DNA from 4 places in the Carnobacterium gallinarum DSM 4847 genome. Region 1 is predicted to be linked to each of the others. Evidence: a T-box and tRNA genes for the amino acid it is inferred to sense, from the RefSeq annotation. Region 1 holds a T-box; the other regions hold tRNA genes.
What was found. A T-box is a leader RNA that pairs with one kind of tRNA and senses whether it is charged. The one in region 1 lies ahead of argS (arginine--tRNA ligase), so its partner is inferred to be a tRNA-Arg.
Positions count from the first base shown of each region.

Region 2: it has a tRNA-Arg gene. The T-box ahead of argS (arginine--tRNA ligase) is inferred to sense a tRNA for this amino acid. The anticodon was not compared.
Region 3: it has a tRNA-Arg gene. The T-box ahead of argS (arginine--tRNA ligase) is inferred to sense a tRNA for this amino acid. The anticodon was not compared.
Region 4: it has a tRNA-Arg gene. The T-box ahead of argS (arginine--tRNA ligase) is inferred to sense a tRNA for this amino acid. The anticodon was not compared.

Region 1 covers NZ_JQLU01000003.1:280,569-288,821, forward strand. Annotated here, with positions in the region: gene BR43_RS02265 (aldo/keto reductase) at 1-275, opposite strand, end outside; gene BR43_RS02270 (phosphohexomutase domain-containing protein) at 332-1,867, opposite strand; gene argR (arginine repressor) at 1,901-2,356, opposite strand; T-box leader at 2,514-2,737, shown strand; gene argS (arginine--tRNA ligase) at 2,823-4,517, shown strand; gene BR43_RS02285 (polyphosphate polymerase domain-containing protein) at 4,700-5,416, shown strand; gene BR43_RS02290 (DUF4956 domain-containing protein) at 5,406-6,080, shown strand; gene BR43_RS02295 (carbohydrate-binding domain-containing protein) at 6,105-8,063, shown strand.
Region 2 covers NZ_JQLU01000005.1:2,232,752-2,241,004, forward strand. Annotated here, with positions in the region: gene BR43_RS15120 (gluconeogenesis factor YvcK family protein) at 1-62, shown strand, start outside; gene whiA (DNA-binding protein WhiA) at 93-1,034, shown strand; gene namA (NADPH dehydrogenase NamA) at 1,056-2,084, shown strand; gene BR43_RS15135 (thioredoxin domain-containing protein) at 2,144-2,674, opposite strand; gene clpP (ATP-dependent Clp endopeptidase proteolytic subunit ClpP) at 2,803-3,399, opposite strand; tRNA gene BR43_RS15145 (tRNA-Arg) at 3,708-3,779, shown strand; gene BR43_RS15150 (DUF3862 domain-containing protein) at 3,997-4,698, opposite strand; gene rpoN (RNA polymerase factor sigma-54) at 5,047-6,405, shown strand; gene BR43_RS15160 (sugar-binding transcriptional regulator) at 6,801-7,838, shown strand; gene gap (type I glyceraldehyde-3-phosphate dehydrogenase) at 7,881-8,253, shown strand, end outside.
Region 3 covers NZ_JQLU01000005.1:2,823,204-2,831,456, reverse strand. Annotated here, with positions in the region: gene BR43_RS17835 (2-hydroxyacid dehydrogenase) at 1-242, shown strand, start outside; gene BR43_RS17830 (response regulator) at 294-1,025, opposite strand; gene BR43_RS17825 (ATP-binding protein) at 1,022-2,668, opposite strand; tRNA gene BR43_RS17820 (tRNA-Arg) at 2,847-2,920, shown strand; gene BR43_RS17815 (hypothetical protein) at 3,278-3,490, shown strand; gene BR43_RS17810 (hypothetical protein) at 3,559-3,834, opposite strand; gene BR43_RS17805 (WapI family immunity protein) at 3,837-4,313, opposite strand; gene BR43_RS17800 (helix-turn-helix domain-containing protein) at 4,441-5,334, opposite strand; gene glnA (type I glutamate--ammonia ligase) at 5,841-7,175, opposite strand; gene BR43_RS17790 (MerR family transcriptional regulator) at 7,253-7,645, opposite strand; gene BR43_RS17785 (methionine gamma-lyase family protein) at 7,871-8,253, opposite strand, start outside.
Region 4 covers NZ_JQLU01000005.1:140,742-148,994, reverse strand. Annotated here, with positions in the region: gene BR43_RS05650 (PTS sugar transporter subunit IIC) at 139-1,392, shown strand; gene BR43_RS05645 (PTS sugar transporter subunit IIB) at 1,703-2,020, shown strand; gene BR43_RS05640 (PTS sugar transporter subunit IIB) at 2,291-2,614, shown strand; gene BR43_RS05635 (PTS sugar transporter subunit IIB) at 2,842-3,159, shown strand; gene BR43_RS05630 (PTS lactose/cellobiose transporter subunit IIA) at 3,190-3,519, shown strand; gene BR43_RS05620 (hypothetical protein) at 3,856-4,080, shown strand; gene BR43_RS05615 (DUF6609 family protein) at 4,097-4,282, shown strand; gene BR43_RS05610 (DUF3284 domain-containing protein) at 4,282-4,692, shown strand; gene BR43_RS05605 (DUF2798 domain-containing protein) at 5,116-5,565, shown strand; tRNA gene BR43_RS05600 (tRNA-Arg) at 5,702-5,774, shown strand; gene BR43_RS05595 (hypothetical protein) at 5,844-6,824, opposite strand; gene BR43_RS05590 (aminopeptidase) at 6,979-8,217, opposite strand.

The sequences.
Region 1 (8,253 bases):
GCTTTTGCTTCCTCATAACCATGATCGTAGTTCCAAACTTTAGAGGTGATAAATAATTCTTCTCTAGGAATTTCTGTTTCCTTAATGGCTGTTCCTACAAATTCTTCATTATTATAAATCATGGCTGTATCCAGATGGCGATAGCCATCATAAATAGCTGTTTTAACAGCTGTTTTTAGTTCCTCTTCTTCTTTAACTAGAAAAACACCTAAACCTAATTGTGGAATTTTAACACCATTTGCCATTGTTAAACTTTTCGTAATTGCTTGTTCCATTAATTGTCACGTCCTATTCTGTCGAATTTAACTTGATTAACGTTTTCTACTTAATCTTATAAAAGAGAATCATCTAAATCTTCATTATCTGCAAAAAAGGCTTTTAAATCGGCTTTTAATTGTGTGATTGCACCTTTTTGATCACTTTCAAAATTCAAAACGAGTAGTGGCTCATGTAAACTCAAACGCAACAACAACCAACCTGAACCATATTTCCCTGAAGTATTCACTCGAACGCCTTCTAAATTTCGCGGTTCAACATCTAAATCAACAGATTTATAAATAAATCCTCTAAAATCCTCTAAGACATTAGCACCAACCAACGTTAAATCATCCGAAAGAATTTTAAATCGAACTTCATCTGTTTCAACTGGCTGTTTTAAATCAGCAATTAAATCGCTGAGATTTTTGCCTTCCTTTTGTAAGGCTGCATCTGTCATGAGTATCTTAGCAACCAAATATGCACCATCATCCAAGAAATAATTTTCTTTTAACGCCGCATGCCCACTAGTTTCAATCGCTAAAGAAGTTGGAATTCCATCTTTATTTAGCTGAATCGCCCGATTAATCACATTACGATAACCTGTAATATAACGATTTTGCTTTCCGCCTAAACTTTCAATAAAGGTTTTTAAATGCTCAGAAGTTGTTGAATTTGTGACAATCGTCGTTCCAGGATTTTCTTTAATCAAAATCGCTGAAATCACTGCAATTAAATTATTTCGATTAAAAGGTTTCCCCTCATGATCTACTAATGCCGAACGATCAACGTCTGTATCAAAAATAACACCTAAATCAGCCTTATGAGTTCGTACTGCTTGCTGAATACTCATCATAGCCGTTTTATTATCTGGATTTGGAATATGATTTGGAAAATGACCATCAGGTTCTAAAAACTGACTTCCCTCGATATTCGCCCCTAACACAGCTAAAACATCTGTTGCAAAAAAGCCACCGGCACCATTTCCCGCATCAACAATAATATGTCGACCTTTTAATGGTTCTCGATAATTTTCTGAATCATTGATTCCTTCACGAATTTTTTCAACTAAATCACTAGCGTAATCTTTCAGTAGAAATCGATGGTTGACAAAGCCTTGCATATTCCCCCAGTAAACATATTGCCAATCTGCATGTTCTAAGATATAGGTGATATCTTCTTTTTCAGCGCCACCCTCTTTAGTGAAAAACTTCAAACCGTTGTATTCATAAGGCAAATGACTAGCTGTAATCATGATCGCTGCATCACAATCATAGTCTACATATTGTGTTGCCATAAACATAGCGGGTGTTGTTGCTAATCCAACATCAATTACTTCAAAATTCGCATTTACTAGCCCTTCGATTAAAGCGCTTTTAATTTTTTCGGCAGAAAGACGACTATCATGCCCAACAGCAATTCGTAAAGGATAATGTGGATCATCTACTGCTAACTTTTTTATTTCTTTTAACCAAGAAGCAAATCCGTAAGCAATTCGTTCAACCCGATCACTATTTAAGGAAACTACTTGTTTTTCAGTTTCAATTGCAATTCCGCGAACATCGGAACCGTTTTGTAACATCGTTAACATTGGAATACTAGACTCATTCATTCAATCATTCCCCCTATTATCGTTGATTATTGGTTAAAAATTCGTCCATTGATTAAAGTAATCATACATTTTTTGAGCTTCATCTTCATCTTTTGAAATCACTAAAATCGTGTCATTTCCCCCGACCGTTCCTACCATTTCAGGAAAATCAATGGCATCTAGTAAAGCCGCTACAACATGAGCATTTCCTGGAATCGTCATAATAATCGTCATGAATTGAACTTGTGTTAATCGAATCACTACTTCACCAATCGTCTGTTCTAATTTTTCTTGATCGGAAAGCTTGTTTTGTTGGAACAAGGTATATTTTACATTACCTTTTGAAGAAGTAGTTTTGACTAAATTCATTTCTTTAATATCACGAGAAATCGTTGCTTGCGTGGCATCCACGCCTTCTTCTTTCAAGTACTGTAATAATTCCTCTTGAGTAGCAACATCATGATTATTGATAATTTGTTTAATCACCAGCTGCCTATTTGTTTTCTTCATAATCAGAAAACCTCCTTTTTTAATTCCTACCTCCCATTATACCAAACGAAACGATATTCTGCTTTTATTTCCCATTCATTTTTATGAAAATGTGAAATAAAAAAATAATGTTGGCAATCTAGAGGTTGATTTGTTATACTATAGCTAATTTCATATCAGAATTTTGTTGACAGAGAGAGTAGATTTTTCATAAGGTTTTAAGCGAGTTGGGACGGTGGGAGCCAATAACTGTTGAAAGAAGGAAACGCACTTTGGAAGAAATAATTTGAACAGTTTAGTAGAATTATTCGGATTTGTTATCCGTTATCAATAAACAAGTGGTTTATAGCACAGCTATAAGCAACAAGAGTGGTACCGCGGGCCCTTTTACTCGTCTCTTATTTGAATTTATTCAAGTTTGGGCGTTTTTTTTATGCCTTTTTATAGACAAATCGAATGAAAACACAAACTATTGGAGGAATTTTTAATGGAATACAAATTAATTGTTGCTGAATTATTGCAAAAAGAAATTGGTGAAACCTTAACAACTGAAGAAATTTTCAATTTGCTAGAAAAACCAAAATCAGCTGAGTATGGAGATATTGCATTTCCAACATTCGCTTTAGCAAAAGCTTTTCGCAAAGCACCTCAACAAATTGCTGCTGAACTAGGCGAAAAAATCGCTGCTCCAGCGGTTAGTAAAGTTGATGTTGTTGGTCCTTATTTAAACTTCTTCTTAAATAAAGAATTAGTTAGTGCTTCTGTCTTAAAAGAAGTGTTAACTGCTGGCGCTGATTATGGAAACCAATCAATCGGATTAGGTCAGACTATTCCAATCGATTTGTCTTCACCAAATATTGCCAAACCAATCTCAATGGGACATTTACGCTCAACTGTAATCGGAAATTCAATTGCGAATATCGTTGAAAAAATTGGCTTTAAACCCATTCGGATTAACCATTTAGGTGACTGGGGTACGCAATTTGGAAAGCTAATTGTTGCCTATAAATTATGGGGCAATGAAGAAAGTGTTAAGGCTGAACCCATCAATGAATTGTTACGTCTTTATGTAAAATTCCACGCTGAAGCTGAAGAAAAGCCTGAATTAGATGATGAAGCACGTGCTTGGTTTAAAAAATTAGAAGATGGCGATGAAGAAGCCGTTGCGCTATGGAAATGGTTCCGTGAAGAATCATTGGAAGAATTTAATCATATCTACAAATTATTAGGTGTTGAATTTGATTCATTTAATGGTGAAGCATTCTATAATGATAAGATGGATGAAGTCATTGATTTATTAGAAGAAAAACATTTGTTAACTGTTGATAATGGAGCAACAATTGTTGATTTAGAAAAATACAATTTAAATCCAGCCTTAATTAAAAAGTCAGATGGAGCAACCCTTTATATTACCCGTGATTTAGCTGCAGCTATTTACCGTCAGCGCACATATAACTTTGCCCAATCTCTATATGTTGTTGGGAATGAACAAAGTAATCACTTTAAACAATTAAAAGCCGTTCTAAAAGAGTTAGGTTTTGATTGGTCAGATGATATGCATCATATTCCATTTGGTCTGATTACTCAAGGTGGGAAAAAATTATCTACTCGTAAAGGGAAAATCGTTTTATTAGAAGAAGTTCTGAATGAAGCTGTTCATCTAGCAAACCAACAAATTAGTGAAAAAAATCCTGATTTGGCGAACAAAGATATTACCGCTAGTCAAGTTGGAATTGGAGCCGTTATTTTCCATGATTTGAAAAATGATCGTTTAAATAATTTTGACTTTACATTAGAAGAAGTCGTTCGTTTTGAGGGAGAAACAGGTCCTTATGTTCAATATACTCGTGCAAGAGCTATGAGTATTTTGCGTAAAGCTGGTGATCTCGATGACACCCTACCAGATTCATTGACACTAAATGACGAACATAGTTGGGAAGTTATTAAATTATTACAAGAATACCCTACTACTGTTTTACGTGCGTATGAAAAATTTGAACCATCTGTTATTGCAAAACATGCTATTCATTTAGCACAAGCCTTCAATCGTTATTATGCACAAGTAAAAGTATTAAATGACGATGCTCAAAAACCAGCTCGTTTGGCTTTAGTTAAAGCTATTACGATTGTCTTAAAAGAAGATTTGCGTTTATTAGGTGTTGGTGCACCTGACGAAATGTAAAAAATAACTTGTTAAACTAGGAAGTAGAATCACATTGTTGATTCTTACTTCCTAGTTTTTTTATTTTATAACGAGTTCTTTTTATTTTAAGGTACTTTTAAGTTAAAGACTTTATGATACATACATAGGCGAGTACATTTGCCATTATTTATGATAACTATATGAACTAAAGGAGTTTAACTATGAGTAAAAATAAACATATTTTTGAACGTCGTGAAAAAAAATACCGTATGTCATTACCCCAATTCGACGCTCTCTATCAAGATTTGTTACGGTATATGGAGCAAGATGATTGCGGACTGCATACAATTTGTTCACTCTATTACGATACTGATGATTTCCAGCTGATTCGTCATTCTATGGATAAACCTGTTTACCGAGAAAAATTCAGAATTCGTAGCTATGGGGTTCCTTCACAACAAGACAAAGTTTTTATGGAACTGAAGAAAAAATTCAATGGAGTTGTGTATAAACGTCGTGCTGCAATGACTTTAGCAGAGACATCTGCGTATCTAACTTCTGGTGATTCACCAATTGCTAATGAACAAATTATGCAAGAAATCGATTGGTTTTTAGCACGTCATAAGTTAAGCCCTAAAGTAATGATTGCTTATGATCGAGTGGCTTTATTTGGCAAAGAAGATCCTGATTTTCGGATTACTTTTGATTTCCGTGTTCGTTGGCGTAATGAAGACCTAGATTTAAGTGCTGGTGATTATGGAGCTTGTTTATTACCAGAAGACGAATGTTTAATGGAAGTCAAAGCTCTAGGATCAATTCCCTTCTGGCTAAGTCAGATTTTAGCTAAACACCAGCTCTACCCTGCCTCATTCTCAAAATATGCCAACTGCTATAAACAACACTTATATATGGAAGGAAAGATGAATTATGTTAGCTAGTATTTTACCATCAACAACCGGAGATATTACTGTTTTACAAATTTTATTATGCACAGCCACTTCATTGATTTTAGGAATTGGAGCTGCTTCTGTCCATATGTATCGCAATGTTTACACTAAAAGTTTTATTGTTACGTTAGCTATTTTACCTGTATTAGTCCAAACGGTGATTATGTTAGTCAATGGGAATTTAGGAACTGGTGTCGCTGTTTTAGGTGCCTTTAGTTTGATCCGCTTTCGTTCAGTAGCCGGGGGTGCAAGAGAAATCAGTAGTATTTTCTGGGCAATGGGTATTGGCTTAGCAACAGGAATGGGCTACCTAGTTTATGTGGCGCTTTTCTCAGTAATTATTGGTACAATGCTACTTCTATTAAACACCCTTCATTTTGGTCAAAATAAAACAGCAGAAAAATCCTTAAAAATTACAATTCCTGAAAATTTGGATTACACAGAACTATTTGATGATTTATTTGAAAAATATACCTATACTTCGAGTTTAACTCGGGTGAAAACAACGAATATGGGAAGCTTATATGAGTTGGTTTATCAAATTATGTTAAAAGATACTGCCCAAGAAAAAAACTTAATTGATGAAGTGCGCCGCCGGAATGGCAACTTAACGATTATTTGTGGCAAAGTCGCTACTAATAAAGATGAACTTTAAACTAACTGAAAGAGGTGCTTCATTATGAAAATATTTCCTAAAAAAATTGTACTGGCAACATTGATATTAGTCGCTTTAGCTGGTTGCGGAACTAAGAATGAGACTAGTTCAACGGATACAAATAAAACAACAGCAACTCAAACTAGTGCATCCACCACTACAACAGACAAAGCTAAAGAATTATCAGCTGTTTCAAAAGCTGATACAAGTGGCTTATTTGGTAGCTATAGTGATACCGATAAAGAAACGACTTGGGAGGAAGGAAACGCAACAAAAATCACGTTGCAACAAGATGCTATCAAAATCGACGGCTCTGGTGCAGCAGCAACAGATAGCACGGTAACCATTACAGCTGCTGGAACTTATATACTAAGCGGCTCTTTAAGTGATGGACAAATTAGTGTAAATGCTAATAAAGAGGATACTGTTCGTATTATTTTAAATGGTGTTGACCTGACTAGCACTACTACTGCTCCAATTTATATTCAACAGGCCGATCAGACGACCATTACATTAGCTGATGGAACAAAAAATACCGTCAGCGATGCAACAGACTATGTCTATCCAGATGCAACTACAGATGAACCAGATGCAGCAATTTTTAGTAAAGATGATTTAACGATTAATGGGACTGGTTCCTTAACGGTTAACGGCAATTACAAAAATGGAATCACTAGTAAAGATGACTTAGTTATCACTGGAGGAATCTTCAAGGTAACCGCTAAAAATAATGGCATTCGTGGAAAAGATTCACTATCCATTTTAGCAGGAACATTTGATATTGAAGCTGAAAACGATGGACTTCAAGCAACCAATGCAACTGATCTTGAGCAAGGATTAATCAATATTGATGGTGGAACTTATCAAATAAAGGCAGGTCATGACGGCATTCAAGCTGAAACCAATTTAAATATTTCTGATGGAACATTTAAGATTACGACTGGTGCTGGTAGTGAAGATGCAACAAAGAAAAACAATTCGACTCAATCAACCAATGCAACCTCTGATTCTGAAACTTCAGATAGTTATAAAGGTCTGAAAGCTGGTAGCAATTTAGTCGTCAATCAAGGAACATTTACAATTGACGCAGAAGATGATGCTCTTCATACAAATGGGACAATTACAATTAATCAAGGAATTTTTGACATTGCTACTGGTGACGATGGCATTCATGCTGATGATACCTTAACTATTACAAATGGAACTATCGCTATTAAACAATCTTATGAAGGACTAGAAGCAGCCACTATTGCTATTTCAGGTGGTGATATCCAAGTTGTGAGTTCTGATGATGGTATCAATGCTGGTGGTGGCAGTGATGGCTCTACTGATGGACCAGGACCAGGTGGACAAATGGACAACTTTGCTCCAGGTAATAGTACTAGTGGTGATTATTTATTAACTATTAGTGGTGGAACCATTCAAGTTGATGCATCTGGTGATGGACTTGATTCAAATGGTGATATTCAAATGAGTGGTGGAACTGTTTTAGTGAATGGTCCAACAGATAGTGGCAATGGTGCATTGGATTATGATGGAACTTTTGATTTAACTGGCGGTGTGTTAGTTGCTGCTGGAAGTTCAGGAATGGCTGAAATGCCTAGTGATTCTTCATCTCAATCTTCTTTAAATTTAGTTTTCTCTAATGCACAAAAAGCTGGCACTCTTATCCATCTTGCTTCTGATTCTAGTGAGGAACTTATGACATTTTCTCCAACAAAAGATTTTCAATCAATTATTGTCAGCACACCAAAACTAACTGAAAATACTAGCTATACTCTTTATTCTGGTGGTAGTCATTCAGGCAAACAAACAGGTGGTATGTATCATGATGGAACCTATACAAGTGGGACTAAATTAACCGAAGTTACCCTTTCAACAACCAATACTAGCATCTCAGAAACAGGAGAAGCTGTTACTACTGGAATGGGCGGTGGTATGGGAATGAGAAATGGCGGTGAAACACCTCCTAAGCAACCTTAAATAAATAAGCTAAGAAGTTGAGTGTTATTTCCTCAATTTCTTAGCTTATTTTAATAAAAAATAACGAAAGCGATTACTTTACGAACATTAGTCATTTTTTTAGAGATTTCTCTCAAAAAAACTTGCTTTTACTGCTAAAAACGAATATCATAATAGATGTCTTTAGTAAATATTCGTTTTTAGGAGGATT
Region 2 (8,253 bases), on a different contig from region 1:
TTGTTGAAGAATTATTGCGCTTAGTATTTAGTGTAAATATAAAAGATCAAAAAATCGTATAAGGACTGATTGCAAGAAAGGAGGTTCTAACGATGTCATATGCAGCAGATGTGAAAAAAGAATTAACTACTTTAGAAGTGCATCGAGAACATGCTAAAGCTGAATTGGCTGCATTAATTCGGATGAATGGTGCAGTAAGCTTAGTGAATCAAAAATTTATTTTAAATGTACAAACAGAAAATGCCGCAATTGCACGTCGAATTTATATTTTATTAAAGGATCACTATGAAGTTGAAAGTGAGCTTTTAGTGCGCCGCAAAATGAAATTAAAGAAAAACAATGTCTATATTGTACGTCTAAAACAAGGTACAAAAGAAGTGTTATCTGATTTGGCAATTATGGATGGATTGTTATTTCATGCTCATGTTTCAGATGAAGTAATAAATAATCCTCAAAAAATTCGTTCTTATTTAAGAGGTGCATTTTTAGCAGGTGGCTCAGTAAATAACCCAGAAACGAGTCGCTATCATTTAGAAATTTACTCTATTTATGAGGAACATAATAATGATATTTGCCAAATGATGAATCATTTTGGCTTGAATGCTCGAACATTAGAACGTCGAAATGGGTACATTACCTATTTAAAAGAAGCTGAAAAAATTGCTGACTTTCTAGCATTAATCGGAGCTTCAACAGGTATGTTAAAATTTGAAGATGTCCGAATTGTTCGAGATATGCGTAATTCAGTGAACCGTTTAGTGAACTGTGAGAATGCGAATTTGAATAAGATTATTGATGCGGCTGGGAAACAGATGGAAAACATCGCCTATATTGATGAAATGATGGGTCTAGACAAGTTGCCTCTTAAATTACGAGAAATTGCTGATGTCCGCGTAGAATATCCAGATATTAGTTTAAAGGAATTAGGCGAAATGGTTCCTAGTGGGGCTATTAGTAAGTCAGGAATCAATCATCGTTTACGAAAAATAAATGAGATTGCTGATGATTTACGAAGTCGAGAAATGACTAAATAAAATAGAGTGAGGTTTGAAAAGATGAAATCAAAATTACTTGCACCATATCACTTAAAATCTGTTCAGTTTAAAAATCGGGTTGTTATGTCTCCGATGTGTATGTATTCTGTAGCAAATCATGATGGGAAAGTAACTGATTTTCATATGACTCATTATGGAACTCGTGCTATTGGTCAAGTGGGCTTAGTTATGTTAGAGGCAACTGCGGTCTTACCAGAAGGACGAATTTCAGAAGCAGATTTGGGAATTTGGACAGATGAACATGTGGTGGGTTTAACTAAATTAGTTGAGCATATTCATGCTAGTGGCGCTAAGGTTGGCATTCAGCTAAATCATGCGGGACGTAAATCGGAAGTACCTAATACGACTATTTATGCTCCTTCAGCTGTTGCTTTTAATGAGAAATATGCTGTTCCAGAAGCGTTAGATGAATCAAAGCTATCAACAGTGATTGATGCGTTTAAAAAAGCTGTGGAGCGGAGTAAACAGGCTGGTTTTGATGTGATTGAGTTACATGGAGCTCATGGCTATTTGATTAATCAGTTTCTATCGCCATTAACCAATCATCGGGAAGATCATTATGGTGGACCAATTGGAAATCGTTACCGTCTGCTAAGTGAACTTATTAAAGCTACTCGTGAAATATGGGAAAAGCCTTTGTTTGTTCGAGTTTCTTGTGAGGATTATGTTCCTGATGGAGCTCATCTGGAAGACTATATATTGATGAGTAAATGGATGCGGGATGCTGGTGTAGATGTTATTGATGTCTCAACAGGTGGATTAATTCCAGTTCAACCACCAGCTGTTTTTCCTGGTTATCAAGTGCCTTATGCAGATAAAATTCGGAATTCAGTTGGTATTGCTACTGGAGCAGTTGGTTTAATTACAACGGCTAATCAAGCAGAAGAAATACTTGAAAATAATCGAGCAGACTTAGTATTTTTAGGGCGTGAATTGCTGAGAAATCCATATTGGGTAAGGGATGCGGCAATTGAATTAAATGATTTAGAGCAATTAGATGCGCCAGTAGCTTATCAAAGAGGCTGGTGAAAATAAAAATACTCTACTAGCTGGATAAGTATTCCCAGTTAGTAGAGTATTTTTAAGTATTAATGTGCCAACTCACTATCAAGAATAGTAACTAATTCTTCAGGTGTAATATGCTCATCAAAAATATGTTTGCCAATAATTACTGTTGGGACAAAGAAAATCCCCGATGCTTCAGCCTCAGCAATTATTCCATTAATCTGTTCTTGATTCGGTTGATTTTTTAAGTCTACTGTTTTTTCAATGTATTCGGCTACTTCTTCATTGGTTAATTCCTTCCAAGCACTTTGATGTTGGAATAAAAAGTTCATATTTTCAAGAGCTTTTTCTGGATTAGAATAATCTAGATGATGATGTGCAACATTTCCTTTTTGCAGAGAAGGTTTTTCTTTATCAAAATGTTTGATAATACGTTGAATTTTCCCAGCAGCAACGTAATGATCTAATGTCTCAGTTGATAAATCATGCCACATTTTACAAAAAGGGCAACTTAGATTAATAAATTCAATTACTTTAACAGGTGCATCTTCATTTCCTATTTTGAACCCAAAATCTGTTCCAACTTTTGTTGCATCAATTTTACTAATATCCATAAATAAAATCCTCCTTAAGAATCACTGGTTTTATTATAACGCGAATCACCAAAATAAAGCAGCTTTTTGCTTAATGATTAAAAAAACTAGAGAAGTCAAATTTTCGACTTTTCTAGTTTTAGTACGGTTTATTTTGATAATGATGAACTGTTTACCATGATTTCATCGATTAGGCCGTATGCTTTAGCTTCTTCAGCACTCATAAAGTTATCACGGTCAGTATCTTTAGCGATGACTTCAATTGGTTGTCCAGTTTGTTCAGATAAAATCTTGTTTAAACGATCGCGAGTTTTTAAGATATGACGAGCAGTAATTTCAATTTCAGTTGCTTGTCCTTGGGCACCACCTGATGGTTGGTGAATCATAATTTCAGCATTTGGTAATGCAAAACGTTTGCCTTTTGTACCAGCTGTTAATAGGAAACTTCCCATTGATGCTGCAAGTCCCATAGCAATTGTTTGAACGTCAGCTTTAATGAAGTTCATTGTGTCATAGATAGCCAATCCAGCAGTGACACTACCGCCTGGTGAGTTAATATAAATGTAGATATCTTTTTCAGAATCTTGAGCATCTAAGAAAAGTAGTTGGGCAATAACCGCATTAGCCAAATTATCGTCAACTGGACCACTTAACATGATGATTCGATCTTTTAATAGACGAGAGTAAATATCATACGCACGCTCTCCTCTTGATGATTGTTCAATGACTGTAGGTATTAAGTTCATATATTATTTCCTCCTTCATAAGGTTCGTGTTGAATTTATTGTAACATAGAATAGTTACTTGTTACTACATTGTATTTTACTCCAATGGTCAATAAAGGTCAATTTTTTTTGCTTAGAAAAATATTTTTTTGAGGGGGAGCTGAAAAAAATAGTAGCTATGGAAAAGTATGATACCTAAATTATTTACTTAAATTAAGAAGGTAGGTAGTAAATTTGACAAGTAAAAACTTTTGTATTTTTATAAACCTTTTGAATTTCTGCTTGTCTTTTCAGATAAATTCAGATAAACTAGAATAGTTGAGTTTTTAGTCGCCTTAGTGTAATGGATATCACGTAAGATTCCGGTTCTTGAGATGAGGGTTCGATTCCCCCAGGCGACATTTTTATAAGAATGTATAAATAGACTGACATTCTCAAAATAATAGTGGCGCACTATCTGTTTTTCCTATAAAAACAGATAGTGTTTTTTTTCGTTAAATTAATTAGATAGTTTTTGATTTTATTTAGTTTAGGATTAGAGAATAGAATTAAGTAAATAAAAAATACTGGCAAGCAATATACTCACCAGTATTAAATAATTATAAAGAAAATCAATTGTTATTCTAAACCAATATTTGCTTTTGAAATAGCTACTCCATCAGTGAAGGCCATGTTGAAATTACTACCAATACTACCGCTTGTATTTTTTGACCAACTAACTAAGGTCGTTGTAGAACCATTAACAAGTGATGTTGAGTAAGAATCTGCTTCGCCAAATTGTGCGATTGCTGCATCGTAGGTAAACGTACTATCTGTTGGAACAGCGTTGAATTGTTCTAGTGTTACTTTTTCATGTTTTGGAACTTTTAAACCAGTTATTGCTTTATTTACTGCTTTATCATTAGAAAACATAACAACTAGTGACGTCATAATATCTCCACCTTTTAAACCAGCCCAAGAAGCCATTTTTGTTGTGACACCTTGAAGTTGATAATCAGAAGTTGTCATAGGTTTGCCGAATTCAGCTACAACTGAATCATAGGATGATCCACCTTCACCGCTGTTTAAGATGTCACCTAAAGTAATTGTATCGAATTTAGTTTTAAGAGTTGTGTCAGTATCTTTTTTAGGTTCTTCTTTTTTAGTATCTTCTTTAGTATCTTCTTTTTTCTTAGTTTCTGTAGTTTTTTTGCTAGTAGTTGCAGAGTCACCATTACCACCAAGGTTTGCTCCGATACCTCCAACTACGAAAATGATAATTAACCAAAACCACCATTTCTTTAAAATTGATTTTTTCTGAGTTGTATCTTTTTTCGCCATTTTGACATCTCCCTTTTTATTATAGTTTGAAACTAATATAAATATCTAATACACTATTTAACAAGTAATCGCTATAATTTATAGAATTTAGTTATAGAATAATTGCTTTGGTTAGCCAACTATAGCGTTACGTAGAATTAAAAGTAATGTTATTTTATACTTATACGTATCATTTTACCATCAAGAGTAATTGGATACAATATGAAACGAAAGATAACTAGTTAAATTAAACTCATTTTTAATATAAAAACAAGTTGATTTCTTTTTAAGCGTTTTCGTAAATTTCTATTCCCCAGAAAAATATGGTATGATAAAGCTATAAAAGTAAGGAAAGAGGGAGAGAGTCTTATGAATTTTGAACAAAAATTTAGTCAACAACAAAAACAAGTTCAAAAAATGGCCATGACCCAACAATTACAACAATCTATTCAAATGCTTCAATATAATGCAGAAGAACTGGCTAATTTTTTAGAGCAAAAAGCTTTAGAAAATCCTTTAATTGAAGTTACAGTTGAAAGAGATTTTGCTGGCGAATCTTCACTTTACCCAATTCAAAAAACAAATTATCAAAATAGTGGCAATCATGAGGACGTTAATTATTTAAATCAAGTCCCAGATACAAGTACTTCGTTATTTGAATTTTTATTGGAACAGATTCATTTAACTATGCGTGATACTTATTTAAGAGAGTTGGTTTTGCTATTAACAGAAAACATAGATGATAACGGCTATTTAAAAATTGATTTAGAAGAAGCTGCTAAGGTTGTGGGAGCAGAAGATATCCAGATGTTAGATGCCCTGACATTATTACAACAACTAGATCCACCAGGTGTAGGAGCTAGAAATTTACAAGAATGCTTAATGCTTCAAATTGAACGAGATGATGATGCCCCTAATATGGCTTATGTAATTATAGAAGAAGAGTTCGAGAATTTTGCTAATCGTAAATGGAAAGAGATTACAAAAAACTTTGATATTTCATTAGAAGAAATTCAAGAAATATTTGATTATGTGCAAACGTTAACGCCACGTCCAGGAGCTGTTTATGATGGTTCTAGAGAACAGTATATTCGTCCGGACTTAGTGGTTAGAATAGATGGAGATGTGATTAAGGTGTTATCGGCAAAAACAGGATTGCCTGTTGTTCATTTCCAAAAAGAGTACTATCAAGAAATGTCTCAATTTAAAGAGAAAGATGTTACACGTTTTATGAAGGAAAAATTCAATGAATATGAGTGGATTAAACGTAGCATTGCTCAACGTGGGGAAACGATTGTCAAAGTTGGAACGGCAATTGTGGAGCGACAAAGAGATTTTTTTACAAAAACAGACCATCCAATTAAACCGCTAACGTTAAAAGAAATTTCTGAAAAATTAGAGATTCACGAATCAACGGTTAGTCGTTCTGTTAATGGGAAATATTTAGAAACGGGTTTTGGCATTTTTGAATTAAAAAGTTTTTTTACAAATTCATTTGGAAAATCTACTGTTCGTGAAGGTGTAAATGATGAAGATGTTTCTGGAGATGCCATTCGTAAAAAGTTATTGACTATTATAGAGGCAGAAAATAAAAATAAACCTTTATCGGATCAAAAAATAGTTGATTTAATGAAAGCTGAGGGGATTGAAGTGTCTCGTCGGACAATAGCTAAGTATCGTGATATTTTAAACATTGCTTCATCAGCAAAACGCAAAAGGTTTGATTAATGTTAGAGAATTATCTAAAAGTTGGTCATTTACCGACCAACTTTTAAACATTAATAAGCTTAATTTGAACTTTATAACGAATATTCCTGTTCTGAAAAATAAAAATAAACGCTTTTAAGTAAGTGAAATTTGACACATGATAGTCACAATAATAGCTGTAAATTCCTTAATGGATTTTTCTGAACTTTTTAGTTGAAAGATAGGAAGAAAACTGTTAAAATGAATTAGTAAGAGATGAAAGCAGTCGATAAATACTGCATAGAAATAATGACAATTAGATTGTGTAATCAGATAAATGTTGTTGTTTTAAATGAATCTCTTCTTTTTTTAGCCACTAAGGGTCGCCAAACGACTTACCTGGTCGCTGGATGACCAACGAAGGAAGATGATTTGAAATGCAGGACGTATTGTCTATTATTGAAAAGGTGGCACCTGATATTATGGATACTTTGCGTGAGCGGTATCAGATTTTACGTAATATTTATTTGCTGGGACCGATTGGACGCCGAGTATTAGCTAACAAAATGGATGTAACAGAACGTGTTTTACGAACTGAAACAGACTTTTTGAAAAAGCAAAATATTATTCAAAGTTCAAAGGTTGGAATGGAGTTAACCGCTTCAGGCGAAGTTCTTTATCATGAATTAGATAAAGTAATGGGGCAGCTTTTAGGTATGCGTGAGAAAGAAAATCAGTTAGCAACTTACTTTCAAATCGAACATTGTATTATCGCTAGTGGTGATAGTGATGAACAGCAAAAAGTAATGGATGAGCTAGGTCGGGCAACAACAGAGTCATTGAACTTTCTTTTACCAGAAGGCGCGAATATCATTGCGGTAATGGGTGGGACAACAATGGCCGAGGTTGCAAATCATATGACAGATGCTCTATCCAATAAACGTCATCTTGTGTTTGTTCCAGCTCGAGGTGGTTTAGGTGAGGCCGTTGACATACAAGCCAATGCAGTTAGTGCGCAGATGGCGAAGCAGACTGGTGGAGAGAATCGTGTTCTCTACGTACCAGAACAAGTTAGCGAAGAAACCTACAAACCATTATTACAAGAGCCAGCGGTTTACAATACGTTGAAAATGGTGGATAATGCAAATTGTGTTCTTCATAGTATTGGGGATGCAAGATTGATGGCCGAGCGACGTGGCATGAGTTCAGATGCCCTTGCTCTAATTGAACGTGAAGCAGCAGTTGGTGAAGCTTTTGGATATTTCTTTGATGAAACGGGTAGAGTGGTCTATAAAATTCCACGAATCGGTTTACAATTAAAAGATTTAGCCAAAGTTCCTTGTGTATTAGCAATTGCAGGAGGAAAGTCAAAAGCAAAGGCAATTGAAGCTTACATGAAAAACGCACCAAGTCAAACGTGGTTAATCACAGACGAAGGTGCCGCTAATCAGATTTTAAAAGGGGTAACCCTTTAAAATAAAACTAATTTAAGAATTCCTAAAGGAGGAAATCTAGTTATGACAGTAAAAGTAGGTATTAATGGTTTTGGACGTATTGGACGTCTAGCATTCCGCCGTATTCAAGCGGTAGAAGGTATTGAAGTAGTAGCAATCAACGATTTAACAGATGCTAAAATGTTAGCACACTTGTTAAAATATGATACAACTCAAGGACGTTTCGACGGTGACGTTGAAGTTCATGATGGTTATTTCAATGTTAACGGTAAAGAAGTTAAAGTTCTTGCAAACCGTAACCCTGAAGAACTTCCATGGGGTGATCTTGGAGTTGAAATCGTTCTTGAATGTACTGGTTTCTTCACTACTCAAGAAAAAGCTGAATTACACTTAAAAGCTGGCGCTAAACGTGTTGTTATCTCTGCACCTGCTACAG
Region 3 (8,253 bases), on a different contig from region 1:
CAGATGTCTTTGCCAATGAAAAGGATTTATTCTTTAAAGCATTCCAACCGTGGCAAGCTTTACCTGATCCAACTGTTCAAAAATTGGTTGATCTCTATCCACGTGTTTTAGTCACTCCACATATTGGTTCTAATACTGATGAAGCATTAGCTAACATGGTAGAAACCAGTTTTGAAAACTTTAATGATATTTTAACTACTGGCAAAACAGCAAATGCTGTAGAGCTTCCTGTTATTGCATAAAACAAAAAATTTACTCGTCCCTCTTCATGAAGTGGAATGAGTAAATTTTTTTTATTCATTTATATAGCGATGAACATCATTTGTTTTTGCTTGATTCAACCGATATAAAGTCAATGGCCTTCCAATTTCTAAGTATTCCATCTCTTCTTCCAAAACTTGAATTTCTGCTAAAAATACTAAATATTTTTTTGTTGAAATTCTCGATAATCCGACTTCTCCGGCTAACTCTTCTGTTGAAAAGGAGCTTTGATGCTGTTTGATTTGATAATAGATTTTTTTCAAAGTAAAACGTGATAATCCCTTAGGTAATTCTTCTTGATTTTTGAATTCCGGAACTTCCTCATTTATCAATCTAGAGCTATTAAAATACTTATCCAGCTGGCTTTGATCTGTTGCTTGAATTTCTTGTGTCACATTTGTTAGCTCTTGAAACTTTTCAAAAGCTAATTTAAAACGTTCAAAAGTGAATGGTTTAATTAAATAATCAACGACCCCATAATAAATTGCCTCTTTCACTGTTGAAACATCATTTGCCGCAGTAATTAAAATAACCGCTACTTTCATTTTCTTCTCATGTAATTCTGCTAAAAATTCTAGTCCTGTCATTCCTGGTAAATACACATCTAATAATAATAAGTCAACACTTTCTTTTGCTAACAGCGCTCGTGCATCTTGAATATTTCGTACATTGCCAATAATTTCAACTTCAGCAATCTTTTGAATAAACTGCTGATTTAACGTTGCAACCATTGGATCATCTTCAATAATTAATACCTTTGTCACTTTAAGTCCTCCATCTCATAAGGAAATTCAATATAAAAAGCGGTTCCCTCTCCTTGTTGACTTTTCACTTCAATAAAACCATGATGATTTGTCACAATTGTTTGAATTAAATTTAAACCATATCCTCGATGTTCGCCTTTAGTTGAAAATCCTCGTTCAAACATCTTTTGTTGAATATCTATTGAAATTCCTTCTCCAAAATCAGTCACTTTGATAATTAAAATTTGTCCTTCTAAATCATAACTAAGAAACAATCTTACCTGTTTCTTGGTAGTTTGCATTGCCGCTTCTTTAGCATTATCTAAAAGGTTTCCCAAAATTTGCAATAAGAGATGGATACTGTCACTTGCCTTTAAATCCGGCAAAAAGGAATTCTCTTCTAAAACAATCTCAACACCTTGTTCCTTAGCTTCGTTAATTTTACCTAATAAAAAGCCGGCTATTGCTGGAATCTTGATTTTTTCAGTAACAAATCCAACTTCTTGTTGATAGTCTTTTGTCAATTGACGAATAAAAAGCGATACCTCATGATATTTTTCAAGTTCAATCAATCCTAAAATCACGTGCATTTTATTCATAAATTCATGAGTTTGCGCTCGCATTGAGTCGATATATTGCTCCATTCCGCTTAATTCGTGAATTAAATACTGCATTTCAGATTGATCTCTAAACGTAGCTACAGCCCCGTATACTTCATCATCAATAAATATTGGTGCAATACTAGCAATCACTTCAATACCACTCAAATACAATGCTTGATCCTTTATTTTCGCTTTTGTGATAAAAACTTGCTCAAATAAAACTGTATATAAATCAGTATCTAGCTTATTTCCCAGTTGTACTTCTTGTTGGCTAGTCGATTTAGCGAAGATTTTACTCGCCTCACTGTTCACTAAAACGACATCTCGTTCAACTGATACAGCTAAAATCCCTTCACTTACTTCGTTCTCAATAATATCTTTCTCACTTAAACGTGTAGCAATTTCTGCGGGTTCTAGACCAAATAAAATAGCTTTTACTTTTTGAGATAAAAAAATAGCTCCGACTACTCCAACAACTAATCCTAAAATCAAGCCAACTAAGATTGTTTTTTGAGCTTCACTGACTTCACGATTCATAGAAACCATTGTCAATCCAACACATACAACGCCAATAACCTCACCTTGGCTATTAAAAATCGGTGTAAAATAACGATAACCTTCTCCTAACACTCCAACCTGTTTGGAATAATGACTTTTTCCTGTTAAAGCTTTTCTAGCATCTGGAATATTTGAAAAAGGTTCACCAATCACTGTTTTATCTGGATGAGATAAGCGAATCAAGTCGGTATTCAGAATCACCACGAAATCAACACTCGTCGTTTCCGATACCATCTCAGCATATTCTTGAATATCTGTTTGTGGAACTTTTTTTTCAAGCCCCTCTTTAACTACACTGCTTTCTGCAACTAAATTGGCTATATTAGAAATTTTGTCCTTTGTATTTTCAAACTCTTTATTAATCACATAATTCCGAATAAGTACCGCTGATACAATTAAAGAAACAATTGTAGCAACTGTCACAACAACAATAATCGTTGATTGCAAAGATAATTTTTTACGTTTAGGTAAATTAAATAAAGTTCTTTTTGATTTTGAATCCATATACTAGATTCTCCTTTAATTTTTCTTTCTCCAATATACCTAATCAGACGTTATTTAGCAAATTAACCGTTTAGTTTTAAGGAAAACCAACTATTTTTTTAGTAAATTTAATTATATTATAAAATAATGTTGACTTTTTATTCAATTTTGTCTATAATAAATCTTGTCGTTAAAACTTGTCTCAATAGCTCAGCTGGATAGAGCATCCGCCTTCTAAGCGGACGGTCGGGGGTTCGAATCCCTCTTGAGACGTCTCTATAAAATTCACGTAAAAAATAACTATCACAATGTGATAGTTATTTTTTTATTCACTTTTTATTCATTTAAATAGTGACGTCTCTCTACTTATAATCTAAACAACAACCAACTATATAAACTACCAGATTACCTTTCATTTCTCAATCAGATTTTTGTTTAAAATACTCCAACTGCTCTGACTATTAAACATGCAATTTAAGTTAAAAAATAACGATTTGTACATAGATGTATTCAATCAAACTTATTCGATTATTTCTTTTTAGAAAAAATTATGATATAATAACGAATATTCTTTTATGGAATCTTTCTCATAAAAGAGTTACCCTACTAACAATAAAACGAGGTGCACTCATGCATTATTTATATGCAAATTTATTAGGTGAATGGACGTGCTTAAATCTTGATCCCAGTTCATCTATTGATGGCATTCATCCAGATTTATGGTTAACACAGCATCCTGAATTATTTTTTGAAGAAAAATTTATTTCAATAGTTTATGCCGGTGTACATTACCAAATTCATCCAACACAGATTCAAACATTCAAAATGGCGAAAAAATGGTAACTACATACTTATGAATGAAAAAAATTGATAGTTAGACACAATCTTTCATGTTCTAACTATCAACTTTTTTATTTTTCAAAAATCGATTTGCTCCACATAATTCTACTCCACTCATCACGATTCACTTTTTTTACATACAACTCAAAATCTACTTCGGCTGTTTCAAAAGGCAACGTAATCACCCCTAAAACTACAAAAGCATATTCCGAGTGTGCTAATTGAAACAATTCTCCAACACGTGGAACAATCTTAAAACTATTTTTAAAATCGCCCCAATTGTCATCATTTTTGACATGAACTAAACCAAACCAAGTCTCTGAATCATGACTATGAAAATTATTCATGGCTACCCCTCTTTAATTAAAATTTCTCTTAATTCATACTTTATTTCTGCTACAAAATGTTTTAAATCTTCCACTTCAATTGCAAATCGATATCCTTGGTCATACCCTTGTGTTTTTCCTTGAGATAAAATATCCATATTAAACCAAAATTCCACTTCAATTAAATCTGCCTCTAATGGATCTAAAAAAATCATTCCAAAATAGGCTTGTGACGAATAAAATTCAATTTCTTCAAATGTATTAAGGGTTTCTTTTTCTTGGATATTTTTTTCAAGTTCTCCAATTAAACGATTAATTTCATATAAAGTGAAAAAAGCCCCACGTTTCGCTTCATATTCATAAGCCTCTTGGCCAATTTCCAATTTTAATGAAAAAGGTATCCAAGACTCATGGCTACTTTCTCTAATTTCTAAAAATTTATTGTTTAACAATCTCAACATTAATGTAATGTTTTTATCTGTATTTTTTACTATTGCCATACTCTTCACCTCAAATTCACTTCTATCTTAAGATACTCTATTTATAACGAGAATTCAATAGAAACCGTTTTATGTGATAGTAAAAAAAAGTTAAGTTTCTTATTGTATTTAAGAAACTTAACTCCTACTACGTGATATAATCAAAAACAATCTGATGTTTTTTTAATTCTATATCAATGGCCTCAATCACATGGTCATTTCTATCAACAAAAGCTAGTCCTTTGGCAATAAAATAATTTTTAGAACCCGCCACAGTATCACCTAGTTTAAACAAATTATAGCCTAACTCAAAATACAAAGCACTTAAATTATAACGTGAATCAATCTGTATCAATACTTCTATTCCTTCTCTACATAAATCAACAGCTTTTTGGTAATCTTTATTTGCTGAGTAATGTTTCGCCGTATTAAAGGAAATTTTCGCTAGTTCTTTTTTCTCTGATAAATCTGCCGTTTCAAATTTTTTCATATGCTTCAATGATTTATCAAAATAAAAACCGGCTTTGTCCATCTCATTTTGATGCCAGTAAGCCACGCCTAAACCATTGAGAGCCAAAATATCTTCAATTTTTTCTAGATTATCTTCATTTTCAGTGTTTAAAACACGACTAAAGTTGAAAATAGCTTCATCTGTTTTCCTTAAATAAACAACTTGAGTAATTCCTAAATAATAATAATATTTTTTTTGAAAATCAACAGTAAGCAATTGATCTTCATTAATTTCTTTCGTTATCATCAAGTAAGCATCTTTATGTCGATGCATTCCACACAACCATTGCAAACAACTAAAACTTTGTTTTAAATAGCTTTTAGTTTCTGTATCAGCCTCTTCATCATATAAATCCTGCAAGGAAATTGAGAGTTTATCGCAAATTTTAATCAGAATATCCATTGATGGATTTTGTTTATTGTTTTCAATATTACTTAATGTTACATTTGAACAAATTCCTTGGGCAAATTCTTTTTGGTTCATTTTTTTTTGAAGACGTAATGTTCTAATTTTTTCTCCAATATTTTCCATCTAGACACTCCTTTTTTCAATAAACATCTATTGTTTTTAGTATTCATAGTAAGTAAAATTTATTATAACATTAAATTTTATACAATTAAACGATTAAATGCTCACCAAATTCTAATCTTAAAGAAATTTTCATTAAATCGACAATTTTACTAGTACTACTCACTTTACTAAATTTAACATATTTAAAAAAATCAGATAAAACTGCTACTAAATCAAATGCACTTATCAAATTTTCATTTCACAAAATAGCTAGTTCTCTATTAAATTCTTCACTAAAGTAGTTTTTTATAATTTGCTACGTTATAATACTAACAATCGTTTTTATCAATTGCGCTAAAGTGAAACAAACCGATTAAACACTTAGATAAAAAGATACCTCTATGCAGCTAATTTATTAGGTGAATAGAGGTACTTAAACCGGCTCTTTGTTAAATATTGTACGGGCGAGTCGATCTAACAAAGAACAAAAAAAAGAAATCCTACTCAAAGGATTTCTTTTTATACGTTTAGTAAAGTTCCATATATTGCTCACGTTCCCATTCAGAAACTTGTTGACGGAAAGCCGCCCACTCAATACGTTTTGCTTCCACAAAATTGTTATAGATATGGCTGCCTAATCCATCACGAACAACTTCATCATCACGTAGATACTTAATTGCATTATGCAATGTTGATGGCAAATCATTAATGCCACGTTCATGACGTTCCTCTTCAGTCATTACGTAAATATTGCGATCAACTGGATCTGGCACAACTAGTTGATTTTTAATTCCATCTAAACCAGCTTTCAATAAAACTGCCATCGCTAGATACGGGTTTGCTGTTGGATCTACACTTCTTAATTCAATCCGAGTTGATAAACCACGTGATTCTGGTACACGGACTAGCGGTGAACGATTACGACCACTCCAAGCAACATATACTGGTGCTTCGTAACCAGGTACTAAACGTTTATACGAATTAACTGTTGGATTACATATTGCTGTATATCCACGAGCATGTTTCAGAATACCAGCCATAAATTGACGTGCTGTTTCACTTAATTGCAATTCGCCTTCTGGATCATAAAAAGCATTGCCCTCTTCATTAAATAAAGACATATTGAAATGCATTCCTGAACCATTTACACCAAATAACGGTTTTGGCATAAATGTTGCGTGTAAGCCATGTTGACGAGCTACTGTTTTAACAACAAGTTTAAAGGTTTGAATATAGTCACAAGCATCAATTGCATTTGCGTATTTCCAGTCAATCTCATGTTGCCCTGGAGCTACTTCATGATGACTTGCTTCAATCTCAAAGCCCATCTCCTCTAGTTGCAAAACAATCTCACGGCGACAGTTTTCACCTAAGTCTGTTGGGGCAAAATCAAAATAGCCACCTTTGTCATTTAATTCTAACGTTGGTTCACCGTTTTCATCTAACTTAAATAAGAAAAATTCTGGTTCTGGACCTAAATTAAACTCAGTAAAGCCTAATTCTTCCATCTCTACTAGGACACGTTTTAAATTGCTTCTTGGATCTCCAGCAAAAGGTGAGCCATCGGGATTGTAAATATCACAAATCAAACGAGCGATTTTGCCTTTTTCAGTACCCCACGGAAAAATTAACCAAGAATCTAGGTCCGGACGTAAGTACATGTCACTTTCCTCAATCCGAACAAACCCTTCAATTGAAGAACCATCAAACATCATTTTGTTGTTTAGTACTTTTTCAAGTTGACTAATTGGAACTTCTACATTTTTGATAATCCCCATAATATCGGTAAACATTAATCGTAAAAATCGAACATTCTCTTCCTTGGCAATACGTTTGATTTCTTCTGTTGTAAATTCTGGCATTCTTTTTCCCTCCGTTATAGGTTTTAATTTAGTTGCTTTTTTTACCATAAAAGCTAAAAATGGCTATATGTTAAACCCTAAATCATACGATTCGGATCAACTGATTGATTTGGACCATGATTGTTCATGCCACTAACCGATAAGAACTCAGCATGTAAAATCCGCCGAACATCATCATCTGTCATAATGCGCTTTTGTTCAGTAAGTTTCTTTTCTTGTTCTTGTTGCTTCAATTCATATATACGCTTAATACCCGCCATGTTAATACCATCAGATAAATAATCTTTAATCTCTAAGAGAACATCAATATCATTTAGAGAATACATCCTTCTATTTCCCTCATTACGCTCTGGATGAATAAGATCCTGTTCTTCATAATACCGAATTTGTCTTGCCGTTAAATCCGTTAATTTCATAACTGTACCAATTGGAAAAACTGACATTGATCTACGAAGTTCTTTCTCTTTCATTTTTGTCCTCCTTTCAACTACTTTTTTAGAATACCAGTGTTTAATCTGCTTGTCAACAAAAAAATAACGATTATGTAAGAAAACCTGACACGTAATAACGGACATTAAAATCATTAAAAATATATTCATCTGCTTTTAAAAAAAGCGAAAAAGACTATACCACTTTGTAAATACAACGAAAAAAACAGACCTATCTAAAATAAAATAGGCCTGCTTATTCATTTATTAATCTTCAGCAAAAAATAATTCTGCTACAGCTGAAGTAACGGCTAATTTGACATGTTCATAAGTTAATCCGCCTTGAACATAGAGAGTATAAGGCGCACGAATCGGACCATCTGCTGTTAATTCTAAGCTAGCACCTTGGATAAAGGTTCCTGCAGCCATAATTACATCATCCTCATAACCAGGCATATAGGCTCCAATCGGAGTTACATGGGCATTAATCGGAGAATATTTTTGAATAGTCTGAGCAAAACGCACCATTTTTTCTTGATCATTTAAAGAAATCATCTGAATTAAATCGGTTCTTGGATCATCCCATTTAGGTGTACTTAAAACTTGGCATTCAGCTAATAACGCCGCTGTATAGATGGCTCCTTTAATTG
Region 4 (8,253 bases), on a different contig from region 1:
TTTTTTTGGCATAGAAGTTGCATATATAACTTAGTGTACAGAAAATTATTAGATAACACGATTACTTATAATACTTACTGTGTATAATAACTAGTTTATCTATTAAATTTTATGCATATTTTAAAGGAGGAAGTTAAAATGGATGGATTTATTAATTTTATGGAAAAGAACTTTATTCCAACAGCTTCAAAAATTGGAGCACAGCGTCACCTTGTAGCAATACGTGATGCATTTATGGTGACAATGCCATTAATGATCTTGGGGTCATTAGCAGTCTTATTAAATAATTTACCAATTCCTGGTTTCCAAGAGTTGATGACATCAATATTTGGTGGTGAATCATGGAAAGGTTTTGGCGGTAGTGTTTGGAACGGGACTTTTGCAATTTTATCTGTATTAATCGCATTTTTAATCGCGCATAACTTATTAAAAGGTTACGGTAAAGATGGCGTTGCCGGTGGAGTAGTATCAGTAGCTTCATTCTTCGCATTAGGTGGAGCAACAGGTATGTCTTCTAACGGTTTATTTATTGCTTTAATCGTTGGGATTACTTCAGCTGAAATATTCAATAAATTAGTTGGAAATACAAAATTAATCGTAAAAATGCCGGATGGTGTTCCACCAGCAGTAGCGAAATCATTTGCAGCTTTATTCCCAGCAATGATTACAATTAGTATTTTTGGTTTAATCGCAGCAATTTTTGCCGGATTTGGTGTAACCGATATTATTACATCATTCTATGAATTAGTTCAAAAACCATTTATGGGATTAGCTAGTACCTTGCCTTCAGCGATCTTATTAGCATTTTTAACACCTTTCTTATGGTTCTTTGGTTTACATGGAGCAAATATGATTGAGCCGTTAATGCAAACAATCAACTTGCCAGCTATTACAGCAAACCAAGAAGCTCTTGCAGCAGGAAATCCAGCACCTTATATTGTAAATAAACCTTTCTTTGATTCATTTGTAAACTTAGGTGGTACAGGTGCTACTTTAGGTTTAATTATCGCAATTTATCTGTTTGGTCGTCGTAATAAAGCTGCAATGGTTGTAACAAACTTAAGTGCGGCACCAGGTATTTTCAATATTAATGAGCCAATGATGTTCGGATTACCAATTGTATTGAATCCGATTATGTTTGTACCGTTTGTTTTAACTCCAGTTGTTTTAGTAACTGTCGCTTATATTGCTACTAGCTTTGGGCTAGTTCCTGCTGCAATTGCAATGCCACCTTGGGTAACTCCTCCAATTATTGGCGGATTCATTGCAACAAATAGCATTGCTGGTGGTATTTTAGCTGCAGTCAATCTAGTTATTTCAGTAGTTATTTACGCTCCATTTGTTAAAATGGCTGAGCTTCAAGAATTAAAAAGAGAAAAAGAAGCAATTTAAATGAACCAATAAAAAAAGATGTCCTTTTCTAGTTAGGCTAGAGAAGGGTATTTTTTATAAAAGATTTTTTCTGGAAAATGAATCGAATAAATCAATTGTTTTTTTTTAGAAAATGATAACCTTTTCATTAAGATATATGGTAGAATGAATGTATCTCTAAAAGGTCTCTTTTAGAATGAAAAAGCACATGTTTAAATCAAAAATTAGCAAGAATACCTTGATTTTTGAAAAGTATTAAATATGTGGAACTCTTTTGTTGCTAATATATGGGCAAAGAGTAGTGTTAAAAATTAGAACGGAGTGAATGAAGATGGCAGAAAAAACAATTATGTTAGTATGTTCAGCAGGAATGAGTACTAGTTTATTAGTAACGAAGATGGAAAAAGCAGCAGAAGCAAGAGGGTTAGATGCAGAAATCTTTGCGGTATCCGCTTCAGAAGCTGATTCAAATCTAGAGTCAAAAAATATCGATGTGATGTTATTAGGTCCACAAGTTCGTTTTATGAAAGCCCAATTTGAACCAAAATTAGCGGCTAAAGATATTCCCTTGGATGTAATTAACATGCAAGATTATGGTATGATGAATGGCGAGAAAGTTTTAGATCATGCTTTAACATTAATGAAATAATCAATCAAATTAAATTTAGTAGAGGCTGGTACAAAAGCATATAACCCCAGGAATCAAGTAAGTGCTAGTCATTATCAACTCACTTTCTTGGGGGGCATTCTAAATTCCGTGAATTCCAGATTTTTCCCGAAGGTACGGCTTTTTTTACCAACCTTTATGTAGATAAAAAGCTTGAGATAAAACTATTTTTTAGTTTTGTCTCAAGCTCATTTTTTGCAAAAATTAAGTTAAAAGTATTAATTAAAATAGAAGTGAGGAGCAGAACAAGTTATGGCAGAAAAAAAAACAATTATGCTCGTCTGCTCAGCAGGAATGAGTACTAGTTTACTTGTTTTAAATATGGAAAAAGCTATTTTGCGTCGTGGCTTAGATGTAGAAGTATTTGCTATCTCTGGTTCAGATGTAGCAGACTTTTTAGAAAAGAAATCAATTGATGTGATGTTATTAGGCCCACAAGTTCGTTTTATGAAGCGTCAATTCGGCCCATTACTCGAACCAAAAGGAATTCCTGTTGAAGTAATCTCGATGAAAGATTATGGATTGATGGATGGTGAAAGTGTTTTACTTTGGGCTGAGCAGTTGATGGAAAAATGAAACTTAATTAAAGGGTAAAAAAGCAGTAAAACTTATGAAAAATCTAGTAGTTTGGCTAGAGAAGTTAACTGCTTTTTTGTGTGTAGTTTACTAGTGTAGCTAGTGTGTAATAAAAAAAATAAGAGAAATGGTATAGTAGCAATGTTTTGCACAAGATAAATGTTGGCACAATACTTGCATTATAATATAGATGTAAAGTTCAAATACTAAAACTGGAGTGAATAAAAATGGCAGAAAAAACAATTATGTTAGTATGTTCAGCAGGAATGAGTACTAGTTTATTAGTAACAAAAATGGAAAAAGCAGCAGAAGCACAAGGCTTAGACACAGAAATTTTCGCTGTATCCGCTTCAGAAGCTGATTCAAACTTAGAATCAAAAAATATAGATGTGATGTTATTAGGTCCACAAGTTCGTTTTATGAAAGCTCAATTTGAACCAAAAGTAGCAGCTAAAGGAATTCCTTTAGAAGTAATCAATATGCAAGATTATGGCATGATGAACGGTGAAAAAGTATTAGCGCAAGCTTTGTCATTAATTAAATAATAAACTGAATTTAGAAAGGGTGACTTAACATTGGGAGATCAAGAAAATTTAGAAACAATCATGGGGTTAATTATTAATGGAGGAAATGCTAAAAGCGATGCTATGGAAGCAATCCAAGCAGCTAAAAAAGGCGACTTTGAGTTAGCAGATCAAAAATTAATTGATTCAGATAAAGCATTAGTGGAAGCGCATCATTCTCAAACAGGTATGTTGACACAAGAAGCACAAGGAGACCATGTAGCTGTAACTTTGCTTACTGTTCATAGTCAAGACCATTTAATGAATGCTATTACATTCCGTGATTTAGCGAAAGAAATGGTTGATTTATATAAAAAAATGGCTGGGTTGTCAGTAGAATAAAAAAATGAAAAACTTTCGCAGCTAGTTGCGAAAGTTTTTTATGTACTTATTTTTATTTGCTAAAAAAGAAAATAACGTTATAATATATGTAAGTGATTTCATTGGTGGATTAGTTATAAAAAACAGTGGACTATCTCAAAAATGGTTGATTTATGAAGGGAAAGAAGCGGATGGTTTTTCTATAGTAAACAAGTGTGTAGAAGGATCGAGTTCTGTGTAGATAAGTTAGAAATTGAAAACCCTATCATTTAGCTGTTTGTTATTACTTCCTTTGGCATGAAAATTGCTTATATAATAAGTATAGAAAGATAAACATAAAGAAAGTAGGAATGAAAGATGATCGTATTTAATGCACCTATTCAACAAGACAAAATTATTGAAACACTAACAACGTACAAGGAAGATGGATTAACATTTGAATTTATTGAAAAAAAAGGTATGAAATTATTTTTTAAATCCAATTCTGAAGATGAAGAAGCTGCTTCTCGTAAAGCAAAAGAAATTATTAAAGGCACCTCATATGGTGGGGTTTTGTATTTCCAAGTAACAGTTGAGGGCTAAAGAAAGGAAGAGTTAGATGCAAAAAAATGGGTTGTTTGTAATGAGTATTGGTTTATTGGTGATTATGTCAAGCGCATTTGGAGCTGAGATGAAAATTAATTATCTTATCTTAATAACTGGCTTGTTTTTTGTTGCTCTAGGCTTTTTTATATTCAAAAAAGGCAAATCAACAAATCATGAAAAGACGGAGGAGAAGAAATAATGGAAGTTGAAAAAAAACTTAATGTATCCGCTAATTATTTTTATAATCGAGTGATTGAATCGGTCTTATATGATATTCGCCAGCATACGAAGCAATCAGTGAATAAAGATCAACTTGCTGACTTTTCTTATACCAAACAATTCAGTTCTACAGCATCTGGCAAAATTACAATTACTGAAATAGAAGAAAACCGTAGCTATGGGTTTAAAACAGAAACCGTGAAAAATACATTTGAAGCTAAATATTTGATTAAACCAATTGATGATACTCACTGTAAAGTTAGTTATACAGAAAAAATGGAGTCAAATGGTGCATTTCAAAATATGAATGATATGGTTGTAGGTACTTTATTAGGTTATTTCCGTAAGAAAAACTTAAAAAAAATGCTAGTGTCTATTGAGCAAATGTAAGTAATCAACAATTCTAGAAGTATCTTGATTCCTTTCTTTAAGTAAATTTAGTGAACTTAATTTTTATTTTAGAGTTTGTTAACAAATTATTCAAAAGAATTCTTTATAATAGGTCTTAGCAAAGCAAGCTTGTTGCTCTTTAGCTAAAGGGGATGAAAAGATGGTTTACTTTTTATTTTGCATGATTTATGGAAATAGACAGCCTGTAATCGAAATTGATGAGAATGATGAAATAAAAGTTATCTGGGAAGTTATTACAGAATAAATATAATTACTAAAGAGACTTGGCAAAACTATTTTTAGTTTTGTTCAGCCTTTTTTTTATAGAAAAAATAAAATTTTCAATTTTTGAAAAAAATGCTTACGAAGAAATTTTTTATATGCCATACTAATCTCTGTAGTAAAATTTAGGAGGTTATTTAAGTGCCAAGAACAAGAAAAGAAAGTTTTATTTTTACAATGATTATGTGTTTTGGAATGGTAAGTGTTATGAGTGTGTATAATCTTTGGATCAATGGCGGATTAGCAGAATTCAAGTGGTCTGAATTTTTAATTGGGAGTGGGATAGCATACGTGATTGCCTTTTGTTTGGATATCTTTGTAGTTGCGACCTTTGCAAAGAAAATCGCTTTTAAATTGCCAATTAACAAAGAAAAGCCAATCCAAATTATTCTAGCAATTTCAAGCTGTATGGTCATTGGAATGGTTTTTGGAATGTCCTTATTTGGTGTGATTAAAGAAGTTGGCCTTACCAATGATTTTTTTAAGATTTATAGTTTTGCCTTACTAAAGAATCTGATTGTAGCCCTGCCTTTGCAGTTATTCATTATGGGTCCAATTGTTCGGAAAATTTTTATGAAAATATATTATTAAGAAAAAGCCAATCTGTTAAAGGTTGGCTTTTTCTGCTAAGTTGCAATGACCAAGCAGTAATTTAGAGAAAAACTTTACTAACGACTATGGACATTTAGAAATATTCATGAGAAGATATGAATTGTGTTATAAAGAAGTTCCTATAGCTCAGGGGATAGAGCACACGTTTCCTAAACGTGGTGTCGCTGGTTCAATTCCAGTTAGGAACGTATATAGGAATCAAAAACCGCTACTAACCAAATTTTAAATTTGGGTTAGTAGCGGTTTATTTTTAAGAATTACCAACAAATACTACAAGGATCATAACTACCTTGTGCTGCTTGAAGAGTTGTTTCTCGAGTAGATTTTGAGGCATTTAATCCTGAACAATTTGAACGACTATGGTATTTTGTTCCATAAGTTGTTACAAAAACAACCTGTGTATCATTATCATGGTTATGCTGTTCCTCTGCTGCTTGTTGTGCCGCCGCCGCATTTACAGCATCTTGAGCGGCTACTTGGGCCACTCGTTGTTCTTCTGCAATCCGTGCTGTTTCCGCTACTTGAGCTTGTTCAGCAGCAATCCGTTCAGATTCAGCCTTTTCAGCAGCAGCAACACGTATTTCTTCAGCTTTAACAGCTGCAACTCGTGTTTCTTCGGTTTCCACACTTTGTTTCACTGTTCCTAAGCGTGTGACTAAATCTTGATTTTCATTTGTTAGGGCAACAACCAATGTATTCGCTTTGTCATAATTTTCACGAGTAGGAGTACTTTCTGCTAGAATTACGGCATCTGTTGCATTTTTTACAGCTAATGCGGCTTGCTCTGTTTTAGCCTGCTTTTCCTTTTCAAGGTTGCTTTCTGCTATTTTTTTAGCATCCTCAGCTTGCTGACTACTAGTATCACTTATAGCTGATTTAACTTTTGGCTTTTCTACAATTTTAGTTTCGGCTTGAGAATCAACAGGTGATGCCGATTCAGTGGTTGGTATCAAAGTAGCACCAAAAATTATCAGCGCAAATGCAGAAAGAAAATAAGTAATTTTTTTATTTCGACTATTCTCCTTAAATGTAGAAATTCCATAATACAATAAACCTAAACCACCAAAAATAACTAATAAAGCTAATTGCCGATTAAAAATGAAACTAAATAAGATTAACCCATAAATACCACTAATTCCATACTTTAATTTTTTATTCCAATTACTATATCTCCACATATAGTAAACACCCAATGGGAAAAATAAAACTAACCATAAAACAATTTTCCAAGTACTCATTTCATACTCCTCCATGAATCTAATTTATGTTCCTGTTTATCATAACATAATCTATATGATTTTGTGACTATAATTGTTGTAATATCAATATTATGTTAAATATAAAAAAACAAGCTAAGAAAATCTCAGCTTGTTTTTATGCATTATTAGTTGTTTAAGCCCAATTTCCTTTGCGGAAAACAGGTACTCGTGTTCCATCAGCACGAATGCCATCGACATCCATTTCATTAGAGCCAACCATGAAATCAACATGGACATTACTACGATTTAAACCAGCAGCAATTAATTCTTCCTCTGTCATTTCAGTTCCACCTTCTAAGCTAAAAGCATAAGCAGAGCCTAAGGCTAAATGATTAGAAGCATTTTCATCAAATAATGTATTATAAAAAACAATACCTGATTGAGAAATAGGAGAAGGATCTGGTACCAAAGCAACTTCGCCTAAGCGCTTAGAACCTTTATCGGTAGCAATTAAGTGTTTCAATACTTCTTCGCCTTGATCAGCGGTTACATCAATTACTTCACCATCTTTAAAAGTAAAGGTCATGCCTAAAATTGTCGTTCCAGCATAACTTAACGGTTTTGTACTTTTAATTACACCATCTGCGCGATTTGCATCTGGGGCAGTAAAGACTTCTTCAGTAGGCATATTCGCCATGAATTTTTCACCACGTGCGTTTAAACTACCAGCACCTTCCCAACGGTGATTCTTCGGCAAGCCGATTGTAAAGTCAGTTCCAGGCGCTGTGTAGTGCAACGCATCAAATTGTTCTTTATTTAACTCAGCCGCTTTTGATTCTAATAGTTGATCGTGATTTTCCCAAGCTTTATTTGGGTCTTCTGTATAAATTCGTGTAGTTTTGAAGATTTGATTCCAAAGAGCATCGACCTGTTCTTCACTAGTTTTTAATTCTGGGAAGACTTTAGCAGCCCATTTTTCACCAGAAGCAGCAACAACAGTCCAGCTAACTTTATTTGCTTGAGTAGCAGTTCGTTGTGCACTTAAAGCTTGACCTGCTGCACTTTGATAAGCAGCAACTTTATTTGGATCAACTCCGGCTAAAGCATCTGGATCAGCAGAGCGAACAGCAATACGACTAGCATTTTTAGCGATTTGATCTAATGATTCATCAATTTTGTATTGAGGAATATCTGTTAAGCGTTCTTCAGGAGTTCCTAAGAAAACTTCACGAGTTATTTCATCGTCTGTCCATTTTACAATGACCTCAGTTGCTCCTTTTTGATAAGCAGCTTTCGTAATTAAACGGGCTAAAGGTGCTTGCTCAACATCGATTTGTAAAACAACAGTATGTCCCTTTGTTACATTTACCCCAGTACTGACAATTAAATCAGCATATTTTTGTAAATTTTCTTGAAAATTAGGTAATACCATAGAAAAAATCCCCCAATCCTTTAAATTAAGTCAATT